4 regions of the Pseudomonas sp. GW821-FHT07G10 genome follow, and region 4 is predicted to be linked to each of the others. Evidence: predicted binding sites of a transcription regulator. Region 4 holds the regulator's gene; each other region holds the start of a gene.

Region 1 (7,073 bases), on a different contig from region 4:
TTTCACGTCCCTGCGAACCGAGGGGGATCAAGGCTACGAGCAAGCCGCCGGGCGCATGCTCGAGCTGGCCCGCGAGCAACCGGGATTTCTCGGTGTTGAGTCAGCCCGCGGTGAAGACGGGCTCGGCATCACTGTTTCCTATTGGGCCAGTGAGGCTGCAATCCTCGCCTGGAAACATCACGCCGAACACACCGAGGTCCGCGAGCAGGGGCGCTCGACCTGGTATGAGGCTTGTCATACACGGGTGTGCAAGGTTGAGCGCGCTTATCGGTTTGAAAAATAGTCGAGCGTCGGGGGGCGTTAACTGCCGGGCCAACGAGTACTGCACAGAGCCGCACAAAAGCACGGAAATACCGGCTCTGACATACGTAATGTCGGTATGGCGATAGCACAAGTGGCGTTCAGTTGTTAAAAGGTAATCCTTGGACATCGCTCTCTACGAAAGGACTTCGAATATGCCCGTCACCTTCCGCAAAAGTGCCCTGTTGCTGAGCCTTATGCTCGGCCTTGGCCAGGCACAGGCCACCAGCCAGCCGAGCCCGACCGCTCTGGCCAGCGCCATAGGTGTTCCACACCCGGCGGTCATTGCCCACCGTGGCGCATCCTTCGATGCACCGGAATCCACCGCGGCCTCCTACAAACTGGCGCGTGACCTGGGTGCCGACTACCTGGAAATGGACCTGCAACGCAGCAAAGACGGTGTGCTGTTTGCCCTGCATGACAACAACCTGCAACGCACCACTGACGTTGCCAGTAAATTTCCCGAGCGCAAGGACAGTCCCGCCAACGAGTTCACCCTGGCCGAACTGAAAACCCTGGATGCCGGCAGTTGGTTCAACAAGGCGTACCCGGACCGTGCGCGCCCCTCGTATGTGGGCCTGAAGATCCTGACCCTCGACGAAATCATCGATATCGCGCAAGGCAACCCGCAGCACAAACCCGGGCTGTACATCGAAACCAAAGAGCCAAAGCAGTTTCCGGGTATCGAACGTGACCTGAAAAATAAATTGCAGGACCGTGGCTGGCTGAGCCCGACCGGCTCGAAACTGGCGAAAAGCGATTTGGCGGTCGGCCAGGGCAAAGGCAAGGTCGTGCTGCAAACCTTCGAGAAGAGCAGCCTGGAACTGCTGCAAAAGGAAATGCCGCAGGTACCGAAAATCCTTCTGCTGTGGGTCGGTGAAGGCAGTATCGAACCCAAATCCAATGTCAGCTTCGCCGCCAGCGGTGAAAAGGACAAGGCCGCCTGGTACGCCAGACAGGAACCCAGGGACAAAGCCGAATTCGAGAAATGGGTCAACTACGCCAAGGCTCAAGGCGCCATCGGTACAGGACCTTCAGCAGCCCTGACCACAGGTGGCGATCAAAGCTATTCGGACCTGGTGCAGCCGTGGATGAACACCTTCACTCACGACAAAGGTCTATTGGTGCATGCCTACACCATCGACGAACCGGTGGATTACAAGAAGGTGATGGACGCCGGCGTTGATGGCATCTTCACCAACCGCGCCAGCGAGCTGCTCAAGTACTTCAAACGCCCGGCGCCGGCCAGCGTCGCGCAGTTGCTTGAGGCTAACGGCTATTAAATGATCAATCGGCCGTGAGCCGGGGCGTATAGCGCCCCATGCAGGAATGGGCGAACGAAACCGTCAGCGCCGAGGTGCAATTAAGGGTGAATTAAGTTCGGCGGACTACGCTGGTCCCACTTAAACAGTTCACCCCAAGGAAAGAACTCATGAAAACGTTGACTGCCCTGTTCGCCGCGGCTTCCTTGACCCTGACCGCCGGCCTGGCCCGGGCTGACGTGCGCCCGGATCTGATTCCGGGTCTGCTCAAAGATGGCAGCATCATGGACCTGGAAAAACTCAACCAGGCCGCCCTCGCCCAGTATCCAGGAGCTACGGCAGCCAACATCACCGACACCGAGCTTGAGAAAAAAGGCGCGGATTACGTCTACCAGGTCGAAATACGCGACGCCAAAGGTGTTGAGTGGGACGTGCACCTGGACGCCACGACCGGTCAGGTGCTGAGCAACAAACAAGACAAGTAACGGGAACACTGTAGAAGCCGCGCGACCTTTTGGTCGCGCGGCTTTTTGCGTTTTAGCGCAGAACACAAAGCCCGCGTTCGCGCTCGATCACCGCAGGCTCCCGACGTTATGCCGAGGTACTGACCAACGAGCCCGAGGTGCTGCTGCTCGAGCTCTGCAAGGCTTGCAACAGCGCGGCAGTAGCGGTCTGCAATGAGCCTGAGGTGGTCGCGATCTGCGATTGCGCAGCGGCCACTTCGGCGGCTTTTGCATCTGCACTTTTCTGACTCGCTTGAGCCGCTTGCAGTTGCTTGTGTTGTTCCTGCAATTGCTTTCGCAGTTCAGCAATCTGCTTGCGCAAGGCTTTCACCGCATCCGACTCGCTACTGCTGCTCGTACTGCTGCCGCTGGACGCCGGTGCACCGCCTGCTGCGACCTTCGAAGTGTCGGTGGCGGCTGAGGTGGCTGAGCTACCTGCTGCCGTTGACGAGGTGCTGTCGGTCTTGCTGGTGTCGGCACTGTCAGTGATCGTGGTTTTGCTGGACGTTGTAGAAAGGCTCTGATTGATCGAAACGGAAGTGATGCTGACCATGGGTGGTTGATCCATGTGAGTTTAGGGATAACCTCCTCATCGACGTAAGCGGTACAAGCTTGAGATTTATCGTGTACCGGCCCGGATACCGAGCCGATACACAATCACGCCTGGGGGGTGTCCGGTCACGCACTCAGACGTGCAGTCACCTCGTTCAGTTGCCCCGACAACCCGTGCAGATTCTGGCTCGCCGCTTCGGTGCGCTGCACGTTATCCAGGTTGGTACTGGCGATGCAGGTGATCTCGGTGAGGTTGCGCGAAATATCTTCGGCGACCGAGGTCTGCTGTTCGGCGGCGGTGGCAATTTGGCGGTTCATGTCGCGAATCGCTTCCACCGCCACAGTGATGCGCTCCAGCATCGCACCGGCCTGAGTGACCTGCTCGACGCTTTCTTCACTGCGCGACTGGCCACTCTCGATCGCCTGGGCCGCATCCACTGCGCCGGTTTGAACGGTCTGGATGATTTGATTGATCTCGATGATCGACGCCGCAGTGCGCTGAGCCAGGCTGCGCACTTCATCAGCGACCACGGCAAACCCACGCCCGGCCTCACCGGCACGGGCCGCTTCGATGGCCGCGTTGAGCGCCAGCAGGTTAGTCTGTTCGGCGATCCCGCGAATCACTTCCAGCACCTTGCCGATGCGCCCACTGTCGGCCTCCAGACGCCGGATAACCATAGCGGTATTGGCGATTTCACCGCGCATTTGAGTGATGGTGTGAATCGTCCCCTGCATGACCTTTTCGCCCTGCTGAGCAGAGTGATCGGCATCATCGGCAGCCCGCGCCGCGTCGGCGGCGTGGCGGGCGACTTCCTGAGCGGTGGCAGACATTTCGTTCATCGCCGTGGCGACTTGATCGGTGCGGTTGAATTGCTCGTTGGTGCCGTGGGTCATGAGGCTTGCAATGGAATTCAGCTCACCGCTGGCACTGTCCAGATCCGAGGCACTGCGCTGCAAATGGCTGAAGGTTTCTGCGAGAAAATCCCTTAGTGTATTGGCGGCAACGGCCAGCTTGCCCAACTCATCCTGACGATTGCTCGCCACCCGCTCGGCAAAGCGACCCTGACTGAGTTGCGCCACATACTCGATCAGCTTGCGGATCGGCTCCACCAGATGGCGGTTGACCAGCCACAGGCTGAACAGACCGATCAACAGGCCCGAAGCAAGCATCACCACAATTCCCAGCAGCACAGTGCGATCGGCGCTGGCGCTGATCAATGTCGATTGCTCGGTGCCTTGCTTGCGTAACTCGTTGACCAGCTCGCTCATTTGTTCACTGGCGGCGCGGTCCACGCCTTTGACCGCAGCGTCTCCTGCCGTTGGATCAGCACCTGCCGCCAGATAAGCGTCGCGGCCCTTCTGATAGGCCGTACCCAAGACCCGGTGCTCCTCACGCAGTCGCTCGATGCGTGTCTTGAGCTGTGCATCGATTCCCGGTTGGCTGGCCAGCTGGCCAAGAATGCCCTGAACATCGCGTTGGCGATCTTCAAACTGCTTCCAGTACTTGTCCAGGTCAGCCGGCTGCTTGCCACGCAGCAGGACGTTTTTCCATTCCTGTACCTGAACTTTGAATTGCAGGTTGGCCTCATCGATCAGTTGTGAAGTATGCAGCGGGCCATCGATCAGGTTGTGATAGCTCTGAACACCGCTGGAGAGAAAGTGGAAGCACGCCAGAGCAATCAACAGCATCGCAATCAAGCTGCCGCTCAGCATTGCCAGAATTTGAGCTCTCAGGGACTTTTTCAAAAACATCGAGTGGGATCTCATGACAGGGATAAAGCAGGCCATCCAGGGGCATGCATGACGTCTAGACATCCCTGTCACCAACAACCAGGCCTATGGCCAAATCGCGAAAGATTACGTGAGCGTGATCGGCGCGCCGTTCGCATTCTTTAAAGGGTTCCGACCACTGGTCATCGCTCACTCGCCCGCGTCGCCAAACTGTCACAAAACCGTCAAACAGCCTTGCCATGATGCGGCTCACGTGAACCTGTGAAACGTCCTACAGGTACCTCCCGCCAGCGAGACTCCATGAACCACAGTATCGACCAACGCCATCGCGACTCTGATCTGTTCGGCCTGCTCTACGGTTTCAGTTTTCGCCCCGGCGAACGCGGCCGTGAAATCGATTCGGCCAAGGCTCTGGAATGCTTGAAACAACCCGCTGACACCGACGAGTTTCTCTGGTTGCACCTCAACCTGGCCCACGCCGCCTGCGAGCGCTGGATGAAAACCCATCTGGATTTGCCAGAAGAATTCTTCGAAGCGCTGCATGAAGGTTCACGCTCTACGCGCATCGAACACGTCGATACGGCGCTGCTGGCAGTGGTCAACGATGTGGTGTTCAACCTGAGCAGCATGGTGTCTTCGGACATCTCGACCCTGTGGGTCTGCGCCCGCAGCCGCCTGATCATCAGCGCCCGCCTGCAACCCTTGCACTCAGTGGACAAGCTGCGTTCCTCGGTCAAGGCCGGTGAACGCTTTCGCTCGCCACTGGAACTGCTGGTACATCTGCTGCGTGATCAGGGCGAAGTGCTGACCCAGATCGTGCGCAAAACCAGCATCAGCGTCGACCAGATCGAAGACCAGCTATTGTCCTCGCGCCTGTCCACCAACCGCGCCGAACTGGGTACAAACCGCCGGGTGCTGGTGCGCCTGCAACGCTTGTTGGCGCTTGAACCGGGGTCGTTGCTGCGGCTGCTCAACCGCCCACCGCAGTGGCTACAGAAGGAGGACGTCAAGGAGCTGCGCAAGTCCACGGAGGAGTTTGCGCTGATCATCAACGACCTCACGGCCCTGGGCGAACGCATCAAACTGCTGCAAGAAGAAATCGCCGCCAACCTCAACGAACAAAGCAACCGCACCCTGTTCACCCTGACCGTGGTCACTGTGCTGGCGCTGCCGATCAACATCATTGCCGGCTTCTTTGGCATGAACGTCGGTGGCATCCCGCTCTCGGGCGACCCCGAGGGCTTCTGGATTCTGGTGGCACTGGTGGCGACCTTTACCGTGCTGGCCGGGCGTTGGGCATTTCGCAAGCGCCAGGATTATTGAGTCAAGCGGGCTTGCACAATCCCTGTAGCAGCTGCTACGGATCGCGTTGCGGCTGGGGCTATCGGGCAGTTTGTATTGGCTGTTTATGCAGTTGTTCCAAGCCTCGCTCAACAACTGAAAAAATCCCGGACCGGGCAATCGGTTCGGGATTTTTTTATCCCGCGAATCAGACTCAGGCAAGCGCAACACGCATTTCGTCGAAAAATCAGCGTATTAACGACCTTTTGCTCCAGCATCCGCTGGATTGCACTTCAGTTTGTTACCTTTGTGCCGACTCTTTAGAGACCCAACGTATTCAGGAGGGGGAAACCGTGAATTTGTATATTAATCAGCTTCAGAAGAAAGCTGACTTCAAAAGCGCCATCTACGCTGGCGATATCTTCCTGAACACCCAGCTCAACGCAGCCAAAGAACTGTGCGCATTCGCCCGGCAAAGCATCACCGTGGCGTTTGACGGCGAGACTGATCACCAGTCCCTGCACACGCTGATGCCGGTCGAAGAATTCGTCATCCAGGTAACCCGGCTCAAGGGCCAGTTCACCAACAGTCTGCAGGTCAAGGAGCTGATTCGCGCCTTCACCCTGGAAATTGGCGCCGACCCCAAGGACTACATTTTCGATGTGCCGCGCATCCGCGTGGTGCCGAACTACGACTACCTGCACGCCGGCATCAGTTATGCCTACAAACCGCACCGGGACACCTGGTACGGCGGCGTGGACTGCCAGATCAACACCTGGATGCCGGTTTACACCATCGCCCCGGACCAGACCATGATGATCAATCCGGGCTACTTCGATGTGCCGGTAAAGAACACCTCGGCGCAGTGGAGTTTGTCCGACTGGATCAACGTGCAGCGTGAGCGAGCCAAGGACAACGTCAAAGAAGAAGTCCGCGTGCACCCGGTGCCGCTGGAAGAGATCAACACCTCATCGGAAATCCGCGTCGCCGGTAACACTGCCGAGATGCTGATTTTCTCTGGCTCGCACCTGCATGGCACCGTCCCCAACTACACCGAACAGACCCGCTTCAGCGTGGATTTCCGGCTGATGCACCTCGATGACCTCAAGCACAAACGTGGCGCAATCAATGTCGACAGCGCGTGCCCGGATGTCGGGGCCGGCTTCAAAGACTATTTGCACGTCCACGATTTCTCGAATTTCCTAGGAGCCAAATAATGACCAAGCGTCGCCTTACGCCTGCCGAGACCGAATACAACGAAACCCGTGCCAACGTCCTGAAACGGGTCGATGCCGAGTACGTGGCCGATGCGCCATACGTGTTCGCCAACCGCATTGGCGTGACCGCAGCATTGTCGCGCATGGAGTTGTTCAAGAAAGTTGCCGAGATACCGGGCGCGATCATTGAGTGCGGCGTGTACAAGGGCAACTCGCTGATGCTCTAC
Region 2 (7,073 bases), on a different contig from region 4:
CAACAAACTGTTACGCATGTGATAGATCACTTTACGTTGTTCGTTGTTGACGTCATCGAACTCGAGCAGTTGTTTACGAATGTCGAAGTTGCGACCTTCTACCTTGCGCTGAGCCTTTTCGATAGCGTTGGTCACCATGCGGTGCTCGATTGCTTCGCCGGGCTGCATGCCCAGGGCTTTCATGAAGTTCTTCACCCGATCAGAGGCGAAGATGCGCATCAGGCTGTCTTCAAGCGACAGGTAGAAACGGCTGGAGCCAGCGTCACCCTGACGACCGGCACGACCACGCAACTGGTTGTCGATACGGCGCGATTCGTGACGCTCGGAAGCGATGACCTGCAAGCCGCCCGATTCGAGCACTTGCTGGTGACGTTTCTGCCAGTCAGCCTTGATCTGGGCGATCTGCTCAGGGGTCGGATCCTCAAGGGATGCTACTTCCACTTCCCAGTTACCGCCCAACAGGATGTCGGTACCACGACCGGCCATGTTGGTGGCGATGGTCAGTGCGCCAGGACGACCGGCCTGGGCGATGATTTCTGCTTCTTTTTCGTGGAACTTGGCGTTCAGAACCTTGTGTTCGATGCCTTCCTTCTGGAGCAGACTGGACATGTGCTCGGAAGTTTCAATGGTCGCAGTACCCACCAGCACCGGACGGCCCTGGGTCATGCATTCCTTGATGTCGGCAATGATAGCGGCGTATTTCTCGTCCGCAGTGAGGAACACCAGGTCGTTGTAGTCTTTACGCGCCAGCGGTTTGTTCGGTGGAATGACCATTACCGCCAGACCGTAGATCTGGTGGAATTCGAACGCTTCGGTGTCGGCCGTACCGGTCATGCCGGACAGTTTGTTGTACAGACGGAAGTAGTTCTGGAAGGTGGTCGAAGCCAGGGTCTGGCTTTCGGCCTGGATGTTCAGGCCTTCTTTGGCTTCGATGGCCTGGTGCAGACCTTCCGAGAGACGACGTCCCGGCATGGTACGACCGGTGTGTTCGTCGACCAGCACAACCTGACCGTCCTGAACGATGTATTCGATGTTGCGGTGGAACAGCTTGTGCGCACGCAGACCGGCATAAACGTGGGTCAGCAGGCCCAGGTTATGTGCCGAATACAGGCTCTCGCCCTCGGCCAGCAAACCAATGCGGGTCAGCATCTCTTCGATGAACTGGTGACCGGCTTCGTTCAGCTCGACCTGGCGGGTCTTCTCGTCGATGGTGTAGTGGCCAGCCTTGGTGACTTCGCCTTCCACTTCTTCGACATGCAGCTCCAGGAGCGGGATCAGCTTGTTGATCTCGATATAGAGCCTGGAGCTGTCTTCGGCCTGACCGGAAATGATCAGCGGGGTACGGGCTTCGTCGATCAGGATCGAGTCGACTTCGTCGATTACCGCAAAATTGAGCTCACGCTGGAATTTTTCTTCCATGCTGAAAGCCATGTTGTCGCGCAGGTAGTCGAAACCGAATTCGTTGTTAGTGCCGTAGGTGATGTCGGCAGCATAGGCAGCACGCTTCTCTTCCGGCGGCTGGAACGGCGTCACCACACCGACTGTCATGCCGAGGAATTCATAGAGCGGACGCATCCAGTTGGCGTCACGACGAGCCAGGTAGTCGTTCACGGTTACAACGTGCACGCCCTTGCCGGACAGCGCGTTCAGGTAAACGCCGAGTGTCGCCACCAGGGTCTTGCCTTCACCGGTACGCATTTCTGCGATCTGGCCTTCATGCAAGGTCATGCCGCCGATCAACTGCACATCGAAGTGGCGCATGCCCATGACACGCTTACCGGCTTCACGGGCAACCGCAAAGGCTTCAGGGAGGAGCTTGTCGAGGGTCTCGCCTTTGGCTATGCGGGCCTTGAACTCTTCGGTCTTGGCGCGCAATTGCTCGTCCGAAAGGGCCACCATTTGCTCTTCGAAGGCATTGACGATCTGTACCGTCTTGAGCATGCGTTTGACTTCGCGCTCGTTCTTGCTTCCAAAAAGTTTCTTTAACAAAGGCGCAAACATATCGACAGGTTCTTCCACACATAGGGATGGAGGGCGGCCCCGTGAGTCGCCCGTGCAGCCCTTATGGCCGCATGCGAACGAGTATTCTACCCGGAAACGATTGTGAGGAAAGTGGCGTTATTCCACGATGCTGGCACAGCGCTGTGACGGGGCTCACTTTAAATAGGGGCTTTTTGCTGAACTTCAACCCAATCGCGGTAGAAGTTACTCGTTGATTTAATGGGTAAACCAGCTGTAAAGCAATGGGGGACAAGCGCGTCCGGCACTTTCTGCTACCATGGCGGCTCTGTTACTTCAGGTGTCTGATCATGGCATTTCGCCCTCTTACGGCCAGAGCACCCGCCGTCCTGCTTCGCGAAGCCAAGCCTTTAAAAGCGATATTCAGCCACGCTCAACGTTTAGCGCATTTACAGCGTTTGCTTGAAAGCCAGCTGCAACCCGCCGCTCGTGAACACTGCCACGTGGCTTCCTGGCGTGAAGGCAGTTTGTTGCTGATCGTAACCGACGGTCATTGGGCGACCCGGCTGCGCTATCAGCAAAAACGCCTGCAGCGTCAGTTACAGGTGTTCGACGAATTCTCCAGCCTGACGCGTATTCTGTTCAAGGTTCAACCCCCCACTGTGCAACAAGGCGCAGCCGGCCATACCATGGACTTGTCGACAAACGCCGCCGAGACCATTCAGGCCACCGCCGACGGTATCAGCGACCCCAACCTGCGCGCCGCTCTGGAGCGTCTGGCCAGCCACGCCAAACCACGGACCAATTGCCAGCCCGACTGATTGGCTGCCTGACGCATGGCCGACTTCAACATTTTGTCCGCCCGCCGTCCCCGGAAACTCACCGGCCTTGTCAGTGAAGCCCGGCTCTTCAGCCGCCTTGCCCGACGCCGCATCGGGCTCTGGCACCTGCCCTTTGCGGCTCATCAGCACTTGATAGTGCCGATTCACGATCGATCGGTTTGTCATAACGTCCGACCAACGGTGAGCCGGCGATCAGGGCGGCACGCTCGGCGTCACTCAAAGGCCCGATTCGCGATTGCGGTGCAGCCACCTGAACCCGCCGGACCATCGCAGTCACCCAAACCAAACCGCACAAATCGCCTTTGATGTCGGCGGCATACACTGCAACGCCGGCATCGCTGAAGGCTTGCGCCAGACGTTGCAGGGTCACGGTTTTCCCGTACCGGTAGCTCCGGCCACCAGCCCGTTACGGTTGGCCAGACGCATGGCCTGAGCAATTGGTTGTCCCTCAAGATCGGCACCGATAACGAGTTGCAGTGAGCCAGGCATTTTGTCACCCATGGTTAATCTTTAGCCCTGCACGGTCGATATAGAAAAGCGAGAGACAAGAGAAGACTGAAAATGAGGTCCGATAATTCCCTAAGGAGAGATGGAAATATCAGCTTACTTTCAACATTGCCCATTTTGCGCGCTTTCATAGCCGCTCGCCCTGGACATTAAGACCTTAGCGGACACCACAAGTCATGAACAAAAATCTGCGCTTCAGCCATAAAATACTGCTTGCCGCCGCCCTGATCGTTATTGCCGCCTTCGCCTCCTTCACGCTGTACAACGACTATTTGCAGCGTAGTGCGATTCGCCAGGACCTGGAAAATTACCTGCAGGAAATGGGCACCGTCACAGCGAAGAATATCCAGACCTGGCTCGCCGGCCGCAGTTTGTTGATCGAAAACCTTTCACAGTCCGTTGCGCTCAACCCGGACATGGGTAACGTCGCCAATCTGCTTGAACAGAAGGCAGTAACCTCCAGTTTCATGGGCGCCTATCTAGGGAACAAGGACGGCACCTTCCTCATTCGCCCGGACAGCAAAATGCCGGACGGCTACGACCCGCGCGCCCGTCCCTGGTACAAGAGCGCAGAGAGCAGCAGTGGCCCGGCGTTGACCGAACCTTACATCGATCTGGCTTCCGGCCAGTTAGTGATTTCCATCGTCGACAGCGTGCTCAAGGGTGGCCAGAACGTCGGCGTGGTTGGCGGCGATCTGAGCTTGCAGGTGATTGCCGATAGCATCAACGCACTGGATTTCGGCGGTATGGGGTATGCCTTTCTGGTAAGTGCCGACGGCAAAATTCTCGTGCACCCGGATAAGGCCTTGGTGATGAAGACGCTCAAGGACGTCTACCCGCAAGACACTCCGCGCCTGAGCAAAGACCTGAGCGAAATTGAGGTCAATGGTAAAACCCGCATCGTCACTTTTACCCAGATCAAGGGACTGTCCTCGGTCAACTGGTACATCGGTCTGTCCGTCGACAAGGACAAAGCCTTCGCGAAGCTCAGCAATTTCCGCACCTCGGCAATCGTTGCCACTATTATTGCCGTGGCCATCATCATCGCCCTGCTCGGCATGCTGATTCGCATCCTGATCCAGCCACTGCACACAATGACCCGCGCGATGCAGGACATTGCCGAAGGTGACGGCGACCTGACCAAGCGCCTGACCATCCAGACGCAGGACGAGTTCGGCATCCTCGGTACCGCATTCAACCGCTTCGTCGAGCGGATTCACACCTCGATTCGAGAAGTAGCCTCCGCCACCGGCCAGGTCAACGAAGTGGCCTTGCGGGTGGTCAGCGCTTCCAACTCGTCGATGTTCAACTCCGACCAGCAGGCTTCGCGTACCAGCAGCGTTGCCGCGGCGATCAACCAGCTCGGCGCCGCCGCCCAGGAAATCGCCCAGAACGCCGCCCTCGCCTCGCAGCATTCCAGCGATGCACGCAGCCTGGCCGAGGACGGTCAGCAAGTGGTCGACAGAAGCATCAAGGCGATGAATCAGTTGTCCAACATGCTGAGCGCTTCGAGCACCAACATCGAGTCCCTCAATAGCAAGACGGTGAACATCGGGCAGATTCTCGAAGTGATCACCAGCATTTCCCAACAGACCAACCTGCTGGCGCTCAACGCCGCCATCGAAGCGGCTCGAGCCGGTGAAGCCGGGCGTGGTTTCGCGGTGGTCGCCGATGAGGTGCGCAACCTGGCTCATCGCACCCAGGAGTCTGCGCAACAGGTACAGACCATGATCGAAGAACTGCAGGTCGGGGCCCGTGAGTCGGTAACCACCATGGGCGAAAGCCAGCGCCACAGCCACGACAGCGTGGAAATTGCCAACCTCGCCGGCGAGCGCCTGAACAGCGTGACCCAGCGCATCGGCGAGATCGACGGCATGAACCAGTCAGTAGCCACCGCCACCGAGGAACAGACCGCCGTGGTCGAATCGATCAACGTCGATATCACCGAGATCAATACCCTCAACCAGGAAGGCGTGGAAAACCTGCAATCGACCTTGCGCGCGTGCTCCGACCTGGAGCAGCAAGCGGCGCGCTTGAAGCAGTTGGTGGGCAGCTTCCGGATCTAGCGGTCTCCTGGGCCTCATCGCGGGCAAGCCTCGTTCCTACAGAGGTATGCTCTCACCTGTAGGAGCAAGGCTTGCCCGCGATGAACGATAACGCGGTGTACCAGCAATTCCGTGTCGCTGGTTTCGCGGGCCTCGCTCCTACAGGTGGGCTGTGTATTGCGCACATCCCGCACCGAACATCTATCCTTCATAAAGGTCAACCCTAAAGGGAACACCGGATAGGAGGGATGCTCATCGTGCATATCGCTGACATAACCATGTTCTACGCCCCTGCCAGCGGTGGCGTGCGCACTTATCTGGATGCCAAACACCGTCGCCTGGGACGTCAGCCAGGTATCCGTCACAGCTTGCTGATCCCCGGGGCGTATCTGGGTGAGCAGGACGGTATTTACACAGTCCCGGCTCCCGCCGTGCCCTTCGGTAAAGGCTACCGTTTCCCTTGGCGCCTGACGCCCTGGCGCAATGCTCTGCGCGACCTGCAACCGGACTTGATTGAGGTCGGCGATCCTTACCTCACCGCCTGGGCCGCCCTGGACGCTCGCCGTCAACTGGACGTACCGGTGATCGGCTTTTATCACTCGGACCTGCCACTGCTGGCGAGCAACCGCATGGGCAATTGGTGCACACCGAATGTCGAAGCGTATATCCGCAAGCTGTATGGCAATTTCGATCGGGTATTGGCACCCAGCCAGGTCATGGCTGACAAGCTGATCGGTCTTGGGGTGAAAAACGTTTTTGTGCAGCATTTAGGTGTGGACCTGCAAACCTTCCACCCGAGCGCTCGAGACCCGTCTTTACGCGCCGAACTGGGCATTGCCGAAAGCACCCGCCTGCTGATCTTCGCCGGGCGTGGCTCCAAGGAAAAGAATCTGCCGATTCTGCTCAGTTGCATGAAACACCTTGGCAACCACTATCACCTGCTGCTGGTAGGCTCCTCCATGCCGGCCGCAGTGCCGAATAACGTCACGGTAGTCGGTGAGTTCTACCCCGCACAACAGCTTGCCAGGCTGTTGGCCAGTTCTGATGCGCTGCTCCACGCCGGCGACCAGGAAACCTTCGGTCTGGTGATCCTCGAAGCCATGGCCAGTGGAATACCGGTTATTGCCGTGGCTGCCGGTGCGCTCAAAGAGATCGTCACACCCGTCTGCGGTCTGCTCTGCACACCGGACGACCCGCTGGCGATGGCCAATGCCGTGCGTGAACTGTTCACTTTCGGCAGCGCCACAATCGGCCGGCAGGCCCGACGCCATGTCGAACAGCATTATGCCTGGGACGCAGTGGTCAGCAGCCTGTTGGGGCACTATCGCGCCGTGCTCGGCAACCAGCAGCCGCTGCGGGCCCATGGTTGAGCCCATGAACTCCCCCAGTGTGTTACTGGTCCTGCATGACGTTGCGCCACAAACCTGGGCGGACTATCAGCCGTTTGTCGAAGCGGTGGATGCACTGGGCAATGTGCCCATGACCTGGTTGGTGGTGCCCGACTTCCACAAGCACAATGCGCTGGACGCCCATCCGGGATTTCGTTCCCTGCTGACCCGCCGCATAGCCCTGGGCGATGAGCTGGCGCTGCACGGCTATTTTCATTGCGACGACAGTCCCATTCCGGTGAATCCACGGGATTGGTTCATGCGGCGGATTTATACCCATGAGGGCGAATTCTACGCACTGTCGCAAAACGCTGCCCTTGACCGCTTGCACG
Region 3 (7,073 bases), on a different contig from region 4:
CAGGCTTCCAGTTGATCGGCCTGAGTCGGGTTGCGCTCGAGTGCCAGCAAGCCGGCGCTGAGCACTTGAGTCTGCGCTTCGGCCTCCAGACTGAAGAGTTCGAGCAGCGATGAGTCACGCATTTGATCGGGGGTCATGTGAGGCTCCGGGTCACGGCTGACAGCAACTGTTCTTCATCCAGCCAGCGCAAGCTGCGACCTCTGAACTGCAATACGCCACGGGTGTACCTGCCAGCGGTTTGTGAGCCGGAACTGGAGGCGGCGCTCAAGGTGCGTTCATCGATGGCATGAATCCCGTCCACCTCATCCACCGGCACCACCACCGGGCCGCCGTGGGCAGCAATGATCAACATGCGCGGCATGACCCGCGCCCCGGAGACAACGCCAGTGGTGGCGTCCAGCCCCAGCAGTTCCACCAGTGACAGGCAGGCGACCAGGGCGCCGCGCACATTCGCCACGCCCAGCAACGCTCGCGAACGCTGGTGCGGCAAAGAATGGATCGGCTGCAACGGCGCAACCTCCGCCAGGCAGCGGGTGACCAGCCCCAACCACTCTTCGCCCAGGCGAAACATCAACAGTGAACGGGTGACGACATCATTCTCGACTGCAATCGACTGTCGATGATCCTCTTGTTGCAACGCATAACGATCGAGCAGGCGGGTCGCGGCAGCGGAATACACCGCGCAGTTGCGACAATGAATATGTTCAGGCAGCAGCGGGCAGGACTTGTCACCGTGGATACCGATCCGGTTCCAGCAGTCATCGATGGCCTGCGCATCCTCATGGGTCACGTTCAACGAAACAGATCCGGTCATCGTTTACGCTCACTGTCAGCGGTGCGCTCGCTACGGGCGGCGCGTTCCTGCAATCGGCGGGCACCCGTGGCGTCGCCTTGGGAAGCCAGCAAGGCCGCCAGGTGCATCAGGGTTTCAGGGTGCTGCGGCTGCAAATACAGCGCCTTGCGATAGAAGCCCTGAGCCTCCAATACGCTGCCGGCGACATCGCAGAGCAAACCCAACCAATAAAACACTTGAGCTACCGGCTCATGGTTATGCAGGTACTGCTCACAGGCCGCTCGCGCCTCAGTGCTTTTGCCTTCATTGGCCAACGCCTCGATATTGGCGAGCAAGGCCGCTGCATCATTCACCGCAGCACAAGGTTTGCCGGGGCTGATCACTGGCGCAACGCTGGTAAAGGGTCGGCTGCGAAGCGGCGGCTGCGCCACATCGCTTATTGGCTGACGCACCGGCAACGGTATCGGGTTAAAGACAGGCAACGGCTCGGGGTCAGACTCGCGGTGATGCCTGAAAGCAAAGGACTGTGCAATGCCGATCGAATGCATGCCCAATCGCCCCAGCAGGCCGCCTTCGGCCGGGCCGATAAACAGCACGCCGTCGACATGGGTCAGGCGCTTGATGACGTCAAGCACCTGTCGCTGAGTCGGCGGGTCGAAGTAAATCAGCAGATTGCGGCAGAACACAAAGTCATAGGGCGATTCATTGGCCAGCAATGCAGGATCAAGCAGGTTGCCCACCTGCAAGCGCACCTGCTCACGCACCCGTTCACTGAGAACGTAGCCCTGCTCCTGCGCGCTGAAGTGGTGCTCGCGAAAGTCGGTCTGTTGCCCACGAAAGGAGTTCTTGCCATACACCGCACGCTTGGCGCGCTCGACCGACAAGGCGCTGACATCCAGCCCTTCGACCTTGAACTGATGGGGCGCAAACCCGGCATCAAGCAAGGCCATGGCAATCGAATACGGTTCTTCGCCGGTAGAGCACGGCAAGCTGAGAATCCGTAATGCACGCATGCCCTTGATCTCGGCCAGACGGCCCTTCGCCAACGTGGCCAGGGCAACGAAGGATTCCGGATAACGAAAAAACCAGGTTTCCGGCACGATCACGGCTTCAATCAGCGCCTGCTGCTCATCCTGCGATTGCTGCAGTGTGAGCCAGTACTCATTCACGGTCTGCGCTTGCTGCGCGATGCTACGCTGGCGGACGGCTCGCTCAATGAGCGCCGCCCCTACGGACGCCACGTCCAGGCCAATGCGTTCTTTGAGGAAGTCGAAAAAGCGCTGGTCGTTGCTCACGGGCGCTCCTCAAACAGAGCGAGATCCAGCGGCGGCGACGGAAACAGCAGTGCGCGGACCTGGGCATCGAGCAAATCATCGACCCGAATCCATTGCAGCAAGCCTTGCTGGTCTTCGCGCACCAGCCCCAGATAAGGCGCCTGGCGATTGTCCAGGCCGTACGGTTTAAAGTCCGCCGGATTGCAGCGCAGGGTATCGGTGGCCTGTTCAAGAATCAGCCCGAGCAATTGCCCGGGCCCAGACGCTTGCGCTCGATAGTGCACCAGCACCAGGCGAGTGCTGGTGCGCACTTGGGCCGGCTGGCCGAAGGTCAGCGCACTGAGGTCGATCACTGGCACCACCACGCCACGGTAGGCAAACACCCCGGCGACCCAGGGCGGCGCTTTCGCGATCGGCTTGAGTGGCAGGCGCGGCAGCACTTCGGCCACCTCGATGGCCTGCAGGGCATAGCGTTCGTTGCCGATACGGAACAGCAAAAACAACGAATGTTTCGGCGTCATTCCGGCGCCGCGTTTCGCCGCGAACTCGCTCATCAGACTTTGAAACGCGAGACGCCGCTACGCAGCCCCACCGCCACCTGGCTCAGCTCATCGATGGCGAAGCTGGCCTGACGCAGGGACTCTACCGTCTGGCTGCTGGCATCGCCCAGCTGCACCAACGCGTGGTTGATCTGCTCGGCACCGGTGGCCTGGGCCTGCATGCCTTCGTTGACCATCAACACCCGCGGCGCCAGCGCCTGAACCTGATGAATGATCTGCGACAGCTGCTCGCCTACCTGTTGAACTTCGGACATGCCACGACGCACTTCTTCGGAGAACTTGTCCATGCCCATGACACCCGCCGACACCGCCGACTGGATCTCACGGACCATCTGCTCGATGTCATAGGTGGCCACGGCGGTCTGATCCGCCAGACGCCGTACTTCGGTAGCCACCACCGCGAAACCGCGGCCATATTCACCGGCCTTCTCGGCTTCGATCGCAGCGTTGAGGGACAGCAGGTTGGTCTGGTCGGCGACCTTGACGATGGTCACCACCACCTGATTGATGTTGCCGGCCTTCTCATTGAGGATCGCCAGTTTGGCGTTGACCAGATCGGCCGCCCCCATTACCGAGTGCATGGTGTCTTCCATGCGGGCCAGGCCTTGCTGACCAGAACCGGCCAGCACCGAAGCCTGGTCGGCGGCGGTAGAAACTTCGGTCATGGTGCGCACCAGATCGCGCGATGTCGCAGCGATTTCTCGCGAAGTGGCACCGATTTCCGTGGTGGTGGCAGCGGTCTCTGTCGCAGTAGCCTGCTGCTGCTTGGAGGTGGCGGCAATTTCCGTGACCGAGGTAGTGACCTGCACCGAAGAGCGCTGGGCCTGGGAAACCAGAGAAGTGAGCTCGGTCATCATGTCGTTGAAGCCGGTTTCTACGGCACCGAATTCGTCCTTGCGCTCCAGATTCAAGCGCCTGCTCAAGTCCCCCGTACGCATGATGTCGAGGATCTGCACGATCCGGTTCATCGGCGCCATGATTGCGCGCATCAACAGCAGACCGCACAGACCGGCAGCGATTACCGCGATCAGTAAAGAGACGCCCATACTGATTTTTGCTGCGGTTACCGCGGAACCGATAGCCCCGGTGGCATTACCCGCCTGATCACGATTGCGGTCGATCATGCCGTTCAAATGCTTGCGGCCAGCGATCCACGCAGGCGTCAGTTCATTCTCCAGCGCGAGGCGAGCCTGTTCGTATTCTTTGCGCTGATAGAGATCGATGACGTTCTTCAGTGTCTGATCGAACGCTTGATGACGCACTTCAAACTCGTCGAAAGAGGCACGATCGTCCGAGTCGAAGACGGTTTTGCGATAGTTATCCATCTGCGCCTTCAAGCGCTCTTCGAAGCTCTTGTACAACGCCTGGTCAGCAGCGCTGATGTCCCGATGTCCGGAGAGGCCAACGATCTGCTGGGTCAGGACGTAGCTGTCGACCCAGGCACTGCGAATCATCGAACTGTAATACACCCCCGGAACAGCGTCCGTTCGGACCGTTTCCTCGCTGGTCTCGATCTTCAGCAGACTGGAGAACGAGACCATGACCATCAGCAACATGATGGCGATAATTACCGCAAAGCTCGCCAAAATGCGTTGGCGCAACGTCCAGTTCTTCACAGTCGATCCTCGGGGGCATTCAAATGGAGGGGAGTATAGCCGAGGGCGGCTCATCATTTAGCAGTGGGTTGCGCACCACGTCTCACCCAGGGTGAAGAAAGTCAGCATCTGCTCTGGATGGCTACTGTGGGGCAGATGCGGTGAACGTCGTCAGTGATGACTCGGAAGAAAGTGGCGATCCTTTGGATCCCCCTTGCTTTCTCTGATTACAACGAGGCTTGCCGGACCTGACGCTCCAACTCGGCTTTCAAGCCTGGCTCAAGCTTGAGCTGGCGCGCCAGTTCATCCAGATAGGACTTCTCCATGAAGTTCTCTTCATCCACCAGCATCACGCTGGCGATGTACATCTCGGCGGCCATTTCCGGGGTGCTGGCGGCGCGGGCGACATCGGCCGGGTCCAGGGGTTTGTTGAGTTCGGCGTGCAGCCAGCGTTGCAGGTCCTGATCGTTGTCCAGCCTGGTAAATTCGCCCTCGATCAGCGCTCGCTCGCGTTCATCGACATGGCCGTCGGCCTTGGCGGCAGCGACCAGCGCCTTGAGGATCGCCTGGCTGTGCAATTCAACTTGCGCTGCCGGCAAGCGGTCGACGGTTTGTGGCTCAGCCTGTGGCGCGCCAGCCTGCTGTGCCTGCCAATTGCCGTATGCCTTATAGGCCAAAACGCCCAACGCGGCGAGACCGCCGTAGGTCAGTGCCTTGCCGCCAAACTTGCGGGCTTTTTTGTTTCCCAACAACAGCCCCATCGCGCCCGCCGCCAGCGCGCCGCCACCAACACCTGAGAGCAAACTGCCGAGCCCGCCCGAACTGCCGCCGAGCAAGCTGCCCAGTGCGCCGTTATCCGATACCGATTTGTTCTGAGTGCCGCCGGCCTTGTTTTGCAACATGTCCTGACCGGACTTGAGCAGCTGATCGAGCAATCTGCGTGTATTCATTTGTCACCTCCAAAACCGGGGTTAACCGGATCATTGAGGCCCACAGCGTAGATCGAAGCGCCCTCCTCCACGTGGCGAGAATGCTTCCAGATGTTGCTTGGCCCTGACCGAAGCCCCGGTCCTGAACCAGACCATCGATTAAAAAGATATACACTCAAGCAAATCTATAAAACCGTCTAACCGGTAATTCCCCCATGATGACCTTGCGTCAAATCCGCCACTTCATCGCTGTGGCCGAAACCGGCTCGATCTCGGCCGCCGCCCAGGCGGTCTATATTTCCCAATCGACACTGACCCTGGCAATCCAGCAACTGGAACAGGAAATCGGCGTCAACCTGTTCAATCGACATGCCAAAGGCATGACCCTGACCCACCAGGGTCACCAGTTCCTGCGCCAGGCGCACTTGATCCTGGCCACGGTCGACAACGCCAAGCGCAGCTTGCAACAAAGTACCGACCAGGTGGCCGGGCAGTTGATTGTCGGCGTGACCAGCCTGGTGGCCGGTTACTACCTCGCCGATTTGCTCACCCGCTTCCAGCGTGCCTACCCGAACGTGGAAATCCGCGTGATGGAGGATGAGCGCCCGTATATCGAGCATTTGCTGGTCAGCGGTGAAATCGATGTCGGGGTGCTGATTCTCTCCAACCTGGAAGACCGTCATGCCCTGCAAACCGAGGTGCTCACCCACTCGCCCCATCGCCTGTGGCTGCCGGCTCAGCACCCGTTGCTGGAACACGACAGCATCAACCTCGCCGACGTCGCCCGCGAACCGCTGATACAGCTCAACGTCGATGAAATGGACCGCAACGCCCAGCGCATGTGGTCCAGCGCGGGGTTGCAGCCACGCATCACCTTGCGCACAGCCTCGACCGAAGCGGTGCGAAGCCTGGTGGCGGCCGGTCTTGGTGTGTCGATCCAGCCGGACATGACCTACCGCCCGTGGTCACTGGAGGGCGACATCATCGAGGCGCGGCCACTGGCGGACCTGAGCCAGACCCTGGACGTCGGCCTGGCCTGGCGCCGCGGCACCGCACGCCCCGCGTTGGTGGACCCATTCCTGACCGTGGCCCGCGAGCAACCCCACGCCGGACGCAAGCCATCTATTTAATCGAACGCAGCCTTCAGTATTTAGTATTTGTCGACCGCAGCTCCGGCCACTAGTCTCTGTGCATCTATAAGAGAGGGCCGGGCTCCAGTCCCAAGGGAGCACCATGGCCACACAAGAAAAGAGAACCCGAAAAATGGCTGGCGTGCAGACCCCGTTGTTCACCGCTTTATTGATCGATGGTGAATTAGTCGCAGGCCAGGGTTTTGTCGAACCTATTCTCAACCCGGCCACGGGTGAAGTGCTGACGCATATCGCCGAAGCCAGCACCGAACAAGTTGAAAGCGCCGTTCTGGCTGCCCATCGCGCTTTTGCCGGTTGGTCGCGAACCACCCCGCAGCAACGCTCGAACATTTTGTTGGCCATCGCCAACGCCGTTGAAAAACAGGCCGATCACCTCGCCCGCCTCGAATCGCTGAACTGCGGCAAGCCGCTGCACCTGGCGCGTCAGGACGACTTGAACGCCACGGTCGACGTGTTCCGTTTCTTCGCCGGCGCCGTGCGTTGTCAGACTGGCCAGCTCAGCGGTGAATACCTGCCGGGCTACACCAGCATGGTCCGTCGCGATCCGATTGGCGTGGTCGCCTCGATCGCCCCCTGGAACTACCCCATCATGATGGCCGCCTGGAAAATCGCCCCGGCCCTGGCGGCGGGCAACACCCTGGTGTTCAAGCCATCCGAACACACACCGCTATCGATTCTGGCCCTGGCCCCGGCGCTGGCCGAATTGCTGCCACGCGGGGTGATCAACATCATTTGCGGCGGCGGTGAAGGCGTCGGCAGCCATTTGGTCAG
Region 4 (7,073 bases):
TATCGGCAATCGCCGGATCGCCGGTGGTGTCGAGCTGACTGCAGCCCTGGATTACAAACTGTCCGCGCTGGCGCCTCGTGTACCGAACATCGAGCTCGAAGACGAGTTGCGTAAAACCCAGTCGCGAATCGTCACGGCTCAGGCTGAACTGAGCCTGCGCGGTGACGGCGATTCAACCACCAATCGTCAGTTGTTCGCCGGTTTGCCGCTGACCGCCGCCGAACCGTTGATCGAGCCGACCTTCGCTGAGCCCCGTCGTCCAGCACCGGCACCCGCTGCTTCGCCTTCCGTGGATCAGCGCGTGTTTGACTCGATGCGATTCGAGCTCAGCGGTCTGCGTGAGCTGCTGGAAGTGCAGTTGGGCTCGCTGGCCTGGAACCAGTTGCAAGGCAGCCGGCCACAGCAGGCCAATCTATGGCGTCGCCTGCAACGTATCGGTTTGTCCGGTCCGCTGTCGCGCGACCTGCTGGCACTGATTACCGAAATTGAAGAGCCACGTCAGGCCTGGCGCATGCTGTTGGCGCACCTGGCGCGGATGATCGCGACCCCCGAGATCGAGCCGCTGGAAGAGGGCGGGGTGATTGCCATGGTCGGCCCTGCCGGCATGGGCAAGACCACCACGCTGGCCAAGCTGGCGGCGCGTTATGTGCTCAAGTACGGCGCGCAGAACATCGCGCTGGTGAGCATGGACAGCTACCGTATCGGGGCCCAGGAACAGCTCAAGACCCTGGGGCGTATCCTCAATGTCTCCGTGACCCACGTCGACCCGGGCCAGTCCCTGGCGCAGGCGCTCGATCCGCTGTTGCGCAAGCGCGTCGTGTTGATCGATACCGCCGGCCTTCAGGCCAGCGACCCGGCGTTGCGCATGCAGCTGGAAAGCCTGGCCGGTCGCGGGATCAAGTCAAAGAATTATCTGGTGTTGGCAACAACCAGCCAGAAACAGGTACTAACCGCCGCTTATCACAGTTACAAACGCTGCGGGCTGGCAGGGTGCATCCTGACTAAACTGGATGAAACGGCAAGCCTGGGCGAAGTGTTGAGTCTGGCGATCAGTCACGAGTTACCCGTTGCTTATCTGACCGATGGGCCGCGGATTCCGGATGATCTGCATTTACCACGCCGCCATCAATTGGTCAGTCGCGCCGTGAGTGTGCAGATGCAGGAAGAACCCAGCGAAGAAGCCATGGCTGATATGTTCGCTGACCTCTACCACAGCCCGACCAAGCGGGTCGGCTAAGGTAATAACGAATAGATTGCAGTGAATCTACATCGATGGTCTGCCATGCATTGTTTCAGTGGTGAACGCGCAGCCAGTTATGTGGCCTCCGTCTAAGTAAGACAAGGTATAGAAAGAACATGGGCAGCATGCATCCCGTACAGGTGATTGCGGTGACCGGCGGCAAAGGTGGCGTCGGGAAGACTAACGTGTCAGTGAACTTGTCCCTGGCTCTAGCTGAGCTAGGCCGGCGCGTCATGCTGCTGGATGCCGATCTGGGGCTGGCGAACGTCGACGTTCTGTTGGGACTGACACCCAAACGCACTCTGGCCGATGTGGTCGAGGGGCGTTGTGAGTTGCGCGATGTACTGCTTCAGGGGCCAGGCGGCATTCGCATCGTCCCGGCAGCATCCGGTACGCAGAGCATGGTGCATCTGAGCCCGGCCCAACATGCCGGCCTGATCCAGGCCTTTAGCGATATCGGCGACAACCTCGACGTGCTGGTGATCGACACCGCCGCCGGTATTGGTGATTCGGTTGTCAGTTTTGTTCGCGCGGCCCAGGAAGTGCTGCTGGTGGTCTGCGACGAGCCGACCTCGATCACCGATGCCTATGCCCTGATCAAATTGCTCAATCGTGACCATGGCATGAACCGCTTCCGTGTGCTCGCCAACATGGCGCAGAGCCCGCAGGAAGGTCGCAATCTGTTCGCCAAGTTGACCAAGGTCACGGATCGCTTCCTGGACGTGGCCTTGCAGTACGTCGGTGCGGTTCCCTACGACGAGTGTGTGCGCAAGGCTGTGCAAAAGCAGCGTGCGGTCTATGAGGCCTTCCCTCGTTCGAAGTGCGCGCTGGCGTTCAAAGCCATTGCTCAGAAGGTCGATACCTGGCCGCTGCCTGCCAATCCACGCGGGCATCTGGAATTTTTCGTCGAGCGGCTGGTGCATCAAACGGCAGGGCCGGTGCTATGAGCGCCAGCGGGTACAACCTCTACAAGGCGTCGGCACGTGATAGCCAGTACGAGCTGATCGAGCGCTATGCGCCACTGGTCAAGCGTATTGCCTATCACTTGCTGGCACGCCTGCCAGCCAGTGTTCAGGTCGAGGATCTGATCCAGGCCGGGATGATCGGCTTGCTGGAAGTGTCGACCAAATACGACGCCAGCAAGGGCGCGAGTTTCGAGACTTATGCGGGGATCCGCATTCGTGGCGCGATGCTCGATGAAGTGCGTAAAGGTGACTGGGCTCCACGTTCGGTACACCGCAATACCCGGATGGTCAGTGACGCAATCCGCTCAATTGAAGCTAAAACCGGACGTGACGCTAAAGATCACGAGGTTGCGGCCGAACTCCAATTGAGTCTCGATGATTATTACGGGATTTTGAACGACACCTTGGGTAGTCGGTTGTTCAGCTTCGACGATCTGTTGCAGGACGGCGAGCATGAAGGGCTGCACGAGGATGGCGCGAGTGCTCATCTCGAGCCGTCGCGTGATCTGGAAGATGAACGCTTCCAGGCTGCGTTGGCGGACGCGATTGCCAATTTGCCGGAGCGTGAGCGACTGGTGTTGGCGCTGTACTACGACGAAGAGCTGAACCTCAAGGAAATCGGTGAGGTCCTGGGAGTCAGCGAATCGCGGGTCAGCCAGTTACACAGCCAGTGCGCGGCCCGTTTACGGGGGCGTTTGGGGGAGTGGCGAGCGCGCTGACAGGCAGTGTGGGGACACTGCGAACGAGGCTGGTATGGCGTAGCCGCACTGGTCACGGCCCGTTGTGCTCCATGCAACCGTTGAGTGTTACGCCGAATTGATTGAATGGCGCGTTCAGGTGCTGGGCGCGTTTTAAGACTGCTTGGAGGTCGAATTGGACAAGAACATGAAAATCCTCATCGTTGATGACTTCTCAACGATGCGGCGGATCATAAAAAACCTGTTGCGTGACCTTGGGTTCACCAACACGGTCGAGGCGGATGATGGTACTACCGCGATTCCGGTCCTCAACAGCGGGAGCATCGACTTTCTGGTAACGGACTGGAACATGCCCGGCATGACCGGTATCGACTTGCTGCGCCACGTGCGTGCCGATGAAAAGCTCAAGCACCTGCCGGTGTTGATGGTGACGGCCGAAGCCAAGCGCGAGCAAATCATCGAAGCCGCTCAGGCCGGTGTGAACGGCTATGTGGTCAAACCATTCACGGCTCAGGCGCTGAAAGAGAAGATCGAAAAAATCTTCGAACGCATCGGTTGATATGCGGAGCCAGTCCGCCACGGGAGAGCTATGGAGCATAACGAATCTTCACTGGGCGATTTTGAATCGACCCTGAAAAAACATGCCAGCGAACTGGTCGAAAGCCTTGAAAAAGGTAAATTCGGCGACGCGGTGCAACTGATCCATGAGCTCAACCAGACCCGTGATCGCGGCCTGTACCAAGAGGTAGGCAAGCTCACCCGCGAGCTGCATAGCGCAATTGTCAATTTTCATATTGACCCGCACATGCCGCAAGCCGAGGAGGTTTCACAGATCACGGATGCCACTGAGCGCCTGTCCTATGTGGTCAGGCTGACCGAGGCTGCGGCCAACCGCACCATGGACCTGGTCGAGAACAGCACCCCGTTGGTCAATGGCCTGAGCACCGAGGCTCAGGCCTTGAGCGTGGACTGGGGGCGGTTCATGCGTCGTGAAGTCGGTGCCGAGGAGTTCCGTGAACTGGCCCGGCGGGTAGACGGTTTCCTGACGCGTAGCGAGCAACAGACTCGTGTCGTGTCGAGCAATCTCAACGACATCCTGCTGGCTCAGGATTACCAGGACCTCACAGGCCAGGTGATCAAGCGCGTGACCCAATTGGTCACGGAAGTCGAAAGCAATCTGCTCAAACTCGTGTTGATGGCCAGTCACGTCGACCGGTTTGCGGGCATTGAACATGACCGCGAATCGATCCTCGCGGAAAAAGATCCGGAAAAACATCTGTCTCAGGGTGAAGGTCCGCAGATTCATGCCGATAAACGTGAAGACGTTATGTCCGGTCAGGACGATGTAGACGATTTGCTTTCCAGCCTTGGATTTTAGGCCGACTTATCAGGAGCACCCATACACATGAGCTTCGGCGCCGATGAAGAGATCCTTCAGGATTTCCTGGTTGAGGCCGGCGAGATTCTTGAGCAACTGTCCGAACAACTGGTTGAGCTTGAAAGCCGACCAGATGATGCGGACTTGCTCAACGCAATTTTTCGCGGTTTTCACACTGTAAAAGGGGGCGCCGGCTTCCTCCAGCTCAACGAGCTGGTGGAGTGCTGTCACATCGCCGAGAACGTCTTCGACATCCTGCGCAAGGGTGAGCGTCGGGTTGACTCGGAATTGATGGACGTGGTTCTGGAAGCGCTGGATGCCGTGAACGGTATGTTCACCGAAGTCCGCGAGCGCACCGCGATCACCGCTGCAACACCTGAATTATTGGCAGCGTTGGCGCGGCTGGCCGAGCCTGCCGCTGCCGATGTTGCACCGGCGGTTGAAGTGAGCGCTGAACCTGTCGTCGAGAGCGAATCGGGCGACATCACCGACAATGAGTTCGAACAGCTGCTCGATTCGCTCAACGCGGTCAAAGCCCAGGCAGAAACGCCTGCAGTGGTTCAGCTGGCTCCAGCGGCTCCAGGCAGCGATGAAATCACCGATGCCGAGTTCGAGTCGTTGCTCGATCAGTTGCACGGCAAGGGCCAGTTCGCCGTTGACGCCGTCACGGCACAAGCTGAGCCTGCTGCGCCAAAGGGCGAAGCGGCCAGCAACGAGATTACCGACGACGAATTCGAAGCATTGCTCGATCAGTTGCACGGCAAAGGTACATTCGCGGTAGATGCACTGGATGCGGCGATCGCTTCGGTGCCAGCTGCTGCCCTGCCAAGTGCTCTGGCGGCTGGCAGTGATCTGATTTCCGATCATGAGTTCGAGTCGTTGCTTGACGAGTTGCACGGCAAAGGCAAGTTCACTGAAGTACCTGCTGCTGCGACTGCGGTAGTGGCGGCGCCTGTTGCCAAAGCGGTTGCACAGCTGGTCACAAAAGCACCTGAAGCCAGGGCCCAAGCGCCAGAACCGGCGGCTCCTGCACCGGCTGCGGCCAGAGCGCCTGCGGCTGCGTCATCGGAAAAACCGGCCAGTGAAGCCGAGACCACCGTGCGGGTCGATACCGCGCGGCTGGACGAGATCATGAACATGGTCGGCGAATTGGTGCTGGTCCGTAACCGCTTGGTCCGTCTGGGCCTCAATAGCGGCGATGAAGCCATGTCCAAAGCCGTGTCGAACCTCGACGTGGTGACGGCCGATCTGCAAACCGCGGTGATGAAAACCCGGATGCAGCCGATCAAGAAAGTCTTCGGTCGCTTCCCGCGACTGGTACGCGATCTGGCTCGCCAGTTGAAGAAAGAGATCAATCTGGAACTGGTCGGCGAAGAAACCGACCTCGACAAGAACCTCGTCGAGGCCCTGGCCGACCCGCTGGTCCACTTGGTGCGCAACGCGGTCGACCACGGTATCGAGTCCCCGGAAGAACGCGAAGCATCGGGCAAGGCCCGTGGTGGCAAGGTGATTCTGGCGGCCGAGCAAGAAGGCGACCATATCCTGCTGTCGATCTCCGATGACGGAAAGGGCATGGACCCGAGTGTCCTGCGTTCCATTGCGGTGAAACGCGGTGTGATGGACAAGGATGCCGCCGATCGTCTGAGCGACACCGAATGCTACAACCTGATTTTTGCACCAGGTTTCTCGACCAAAACCGAGATTTCCGACGTGTCGGGTCGTGGTGTGGGCATGGACGTGGTGAAAACCAAGATTTCCCAGCTCAACGGTTCGATCAACATCTACTCGACCAAGGGCCAGGGCTCGAAGATCGTCATCAAGGTCCCGTTGACCCTGGCGATCATGCCAACGCTGATGGTCATGCTCGGCAACCAGGCCTTTGCTTTCCCGCTGGTCAACGTCAACGAGATTTTCCATCTCGACCTGTCGCGCACCAACGTGGTCGATGGCCAGGAAGTGGTGATCGTGCGCGACAAAGCGCTGCCTCTGTTCTATCTCAAGCGCTGGCTGGTCGCTTCCGCCGCTCACGAAGAGCAGCGTGAAGGCCATGTGGTGATCCTTTCAGTGGGCACCCAGCGGATCGGCTTTGTCGTCGATCAACTGGTCGGTCAGGAAGAGGTGGTCATCAAGCCATTGGGCAAGATGCTTCAGGGAACCCCGGGCATGTCCGGCGCCACCATCACCGGTGACGGCCGCATTGCGCTGATTCTCGATGTTCCGAGCATGCTCAAGCGTTACGCCGCACGGCGTATTTGATTCTGATGGAGCGGGGCGAATGAGCCTCGCTCCGTCTAACGGAGTGTTTATGGCAGTCAAAGTCCTGGTGGTGGACGATTCGGGGTTTTTCCGCCGCCGCGTCTCGGAAATTCTTTCAGCGGATCCGAGCATCCAGGTCGTCGGTACGGCGACCAACGGCAAAGAAGCTATCGATCAGGCGCAGGCCCTCAAGCCAGACGTGATCACCATGGACTACGAGATGCCGATGATGGATGGCATCACGGCGGTGCGGCACATCATGCAGCGCTGCCCGACTCCGGTATTGATGTTCTCCTCGCTGACCCATGAAGGCGCCCGGGTAACCCTCGACGCTCTGGATGCCGGTGCGGTGGACTTCCTGCCGAAGAATTTCGAAGACATCTCGCGTAATCCCGAGAAGGTCAAGCAACTGCTGTGCGAGAAGGTTCACAGCATTTCGCGCAGTAACCGTCGTTTCAGTGCCTACAGCGCACTCGCTTCGCAACCGGCCGCAGCGCCCGTGCCTGCACCGTCGCCGTCTGTCAGCACTTTCGGCA

What was found. The regulator FliA, encoded in region 4, starts transcription of late flagellar genes. The targets are predictions, from matches to a motif close to CTAAAGTTTNNNNNNNNNNNGCCGNTAA.
Region 1: a site for FliA is predicted at 4,486-4,513, ahead of AC07O1_RS27270 (methyl-accepting chemotaxis protein). Genes of this name have one in related genera too.
Region 2: a site for FliA is predicted at 3,305-3,332, ahead of AC07O1_RS10165 (methyl-accepting chemotaxis protein). Genes of this name have one in related genera too.
Region 3: a site for FliA is predicted at 4,277-4,304, ahead of AC07O1_RS08450 (methyl-accepting chemotaxis protein). Genes of this name have one in related genera too.

The regions. Positions count from the first base shown of each region.
Region 1 is NZ_JBWKQB010000037.1:5,703-12,775, reverse strand. It holds gene AC07O1_RS27290 (antibiotic biosynthesis monooxygenase family protein) at 1-283, shown strand, start outside; gene AC07O1_RS27285 (glycerophosphodiester phosphodiesterase) at 456-1,583, shown strand; gene AC07O1_RS27280 (PepSY domain-containing protein) at 1,733-2,047, shown strand; gene AC07O1_RS27275 (hypothetical protein) at 2,154-2,618, opposite strand; gene AC07O1_RS27270 (methyl-accepting chemotaxis protein) at 2,744-4,369, opposite strand; gene AC07O1_RS27265 (transporter) at 4,649-5,671, shown strand; gene AC07O1_RS27260 (2OG-Fe(II) oxygenase family protein) at 5,983-6,846, shown strand; gene AC07O1_RS27255 (TylF/MycF/NovP-related O-methyltransferase) at 6,846-7,073, shown strand, end outside.
Region 2 is NZ_JBWKQB010000006.1:27,921-34,993, forward strand. It holds gene secA (preprotein translocase subunit SecA) at 1-2,001, opposite strand, end outside; gene AC07O1_RS10150 (DUF721 domain-containing protein) at 2,310-2,780, shown strand; partial or broken gene AC07O1_RS10155 (helicase HerA-like domain-containing protein) at 2,681-3,069, opposite strand; partial or broken gene AC07O1_RS10160 (helicase HerA-like domain-containing protein) at 3,085-3,290, opposite strand; gene AC07O1_RS10165 (methyl-accepting chemotaxis protein) at 3,485-5,374, shown strand; gene gpgS (N-acetylglucosaminyl phosphatidylglycerol synthase) at 5,602-6,723, shown strand; gene gpgD (N-acetylglucosaminyl phosphatidylglycerol deacetylase) at 6,716-7,073, shown strand, end outside.
Region 3 is NZ_JBWKQB010000004.1:182,852-189,924, reverse strand. It holds gene AC07O1_RS08470 (hybrid sensor histidine kinase/response regulator) at 1-137, opposite strand, end outside; gene AC07O1_RS08465 (chemotaxis protein CheW) at 134-814, opposite strand; gene AC07O1_RS08460 (CheR family methyltransferase) at 811-2,088, opposite strand; gene AC07O1_RS08455 (chemotaxis protein CheW) at 2,085-2,621, opposite strand; gene AC07O1_RS08450 (methyl-accepting chemotaxis protein) at 2,621-4,243, opposite strand; gene AC07O1_RS08445 (tellurite resistance TerB family protein) at 4,450-5,172, opposite strand; gene AC07O1_RS08440 (LysR family transcriptional regulator) at 5,367-6,281, shown strand; gene AC07O1_RS08435 (gamma-aminobutyraldehyde dehydrogenase) at 6,385-7,073, shown strand, end outside.
Region 4 is NZ_JBWKQB010000012.1:94,241-101,313, forward strand. It holds gene flhF (flagellar biosynthesis GTPase FlhF) at 1-1,237, shown strand, start outside; gene fleN (flagellar synthesis regulator FleN) at 1,357-2,187, shown strand; gene fliA (RNA polymerase sigma factor FliA) at 2,184-2,924, shown strand; gene AC07O1_RS15430 (chemotaxis response regulator CheY) at 3,091-3,462, shown strand; gene AC07O1_RS15435 (protein phosphatase CheZ) at 3,493-4,281, shown strand; gene AC07O1_RS15440 (chemotaxis protein CheA) at 4,309-6,537, shown strand; gene AC07O1_RS15445 (protein-glutamate methylesterase/protein-glutamine glutaminase) at 6,587-7,073, shown strand, end outside.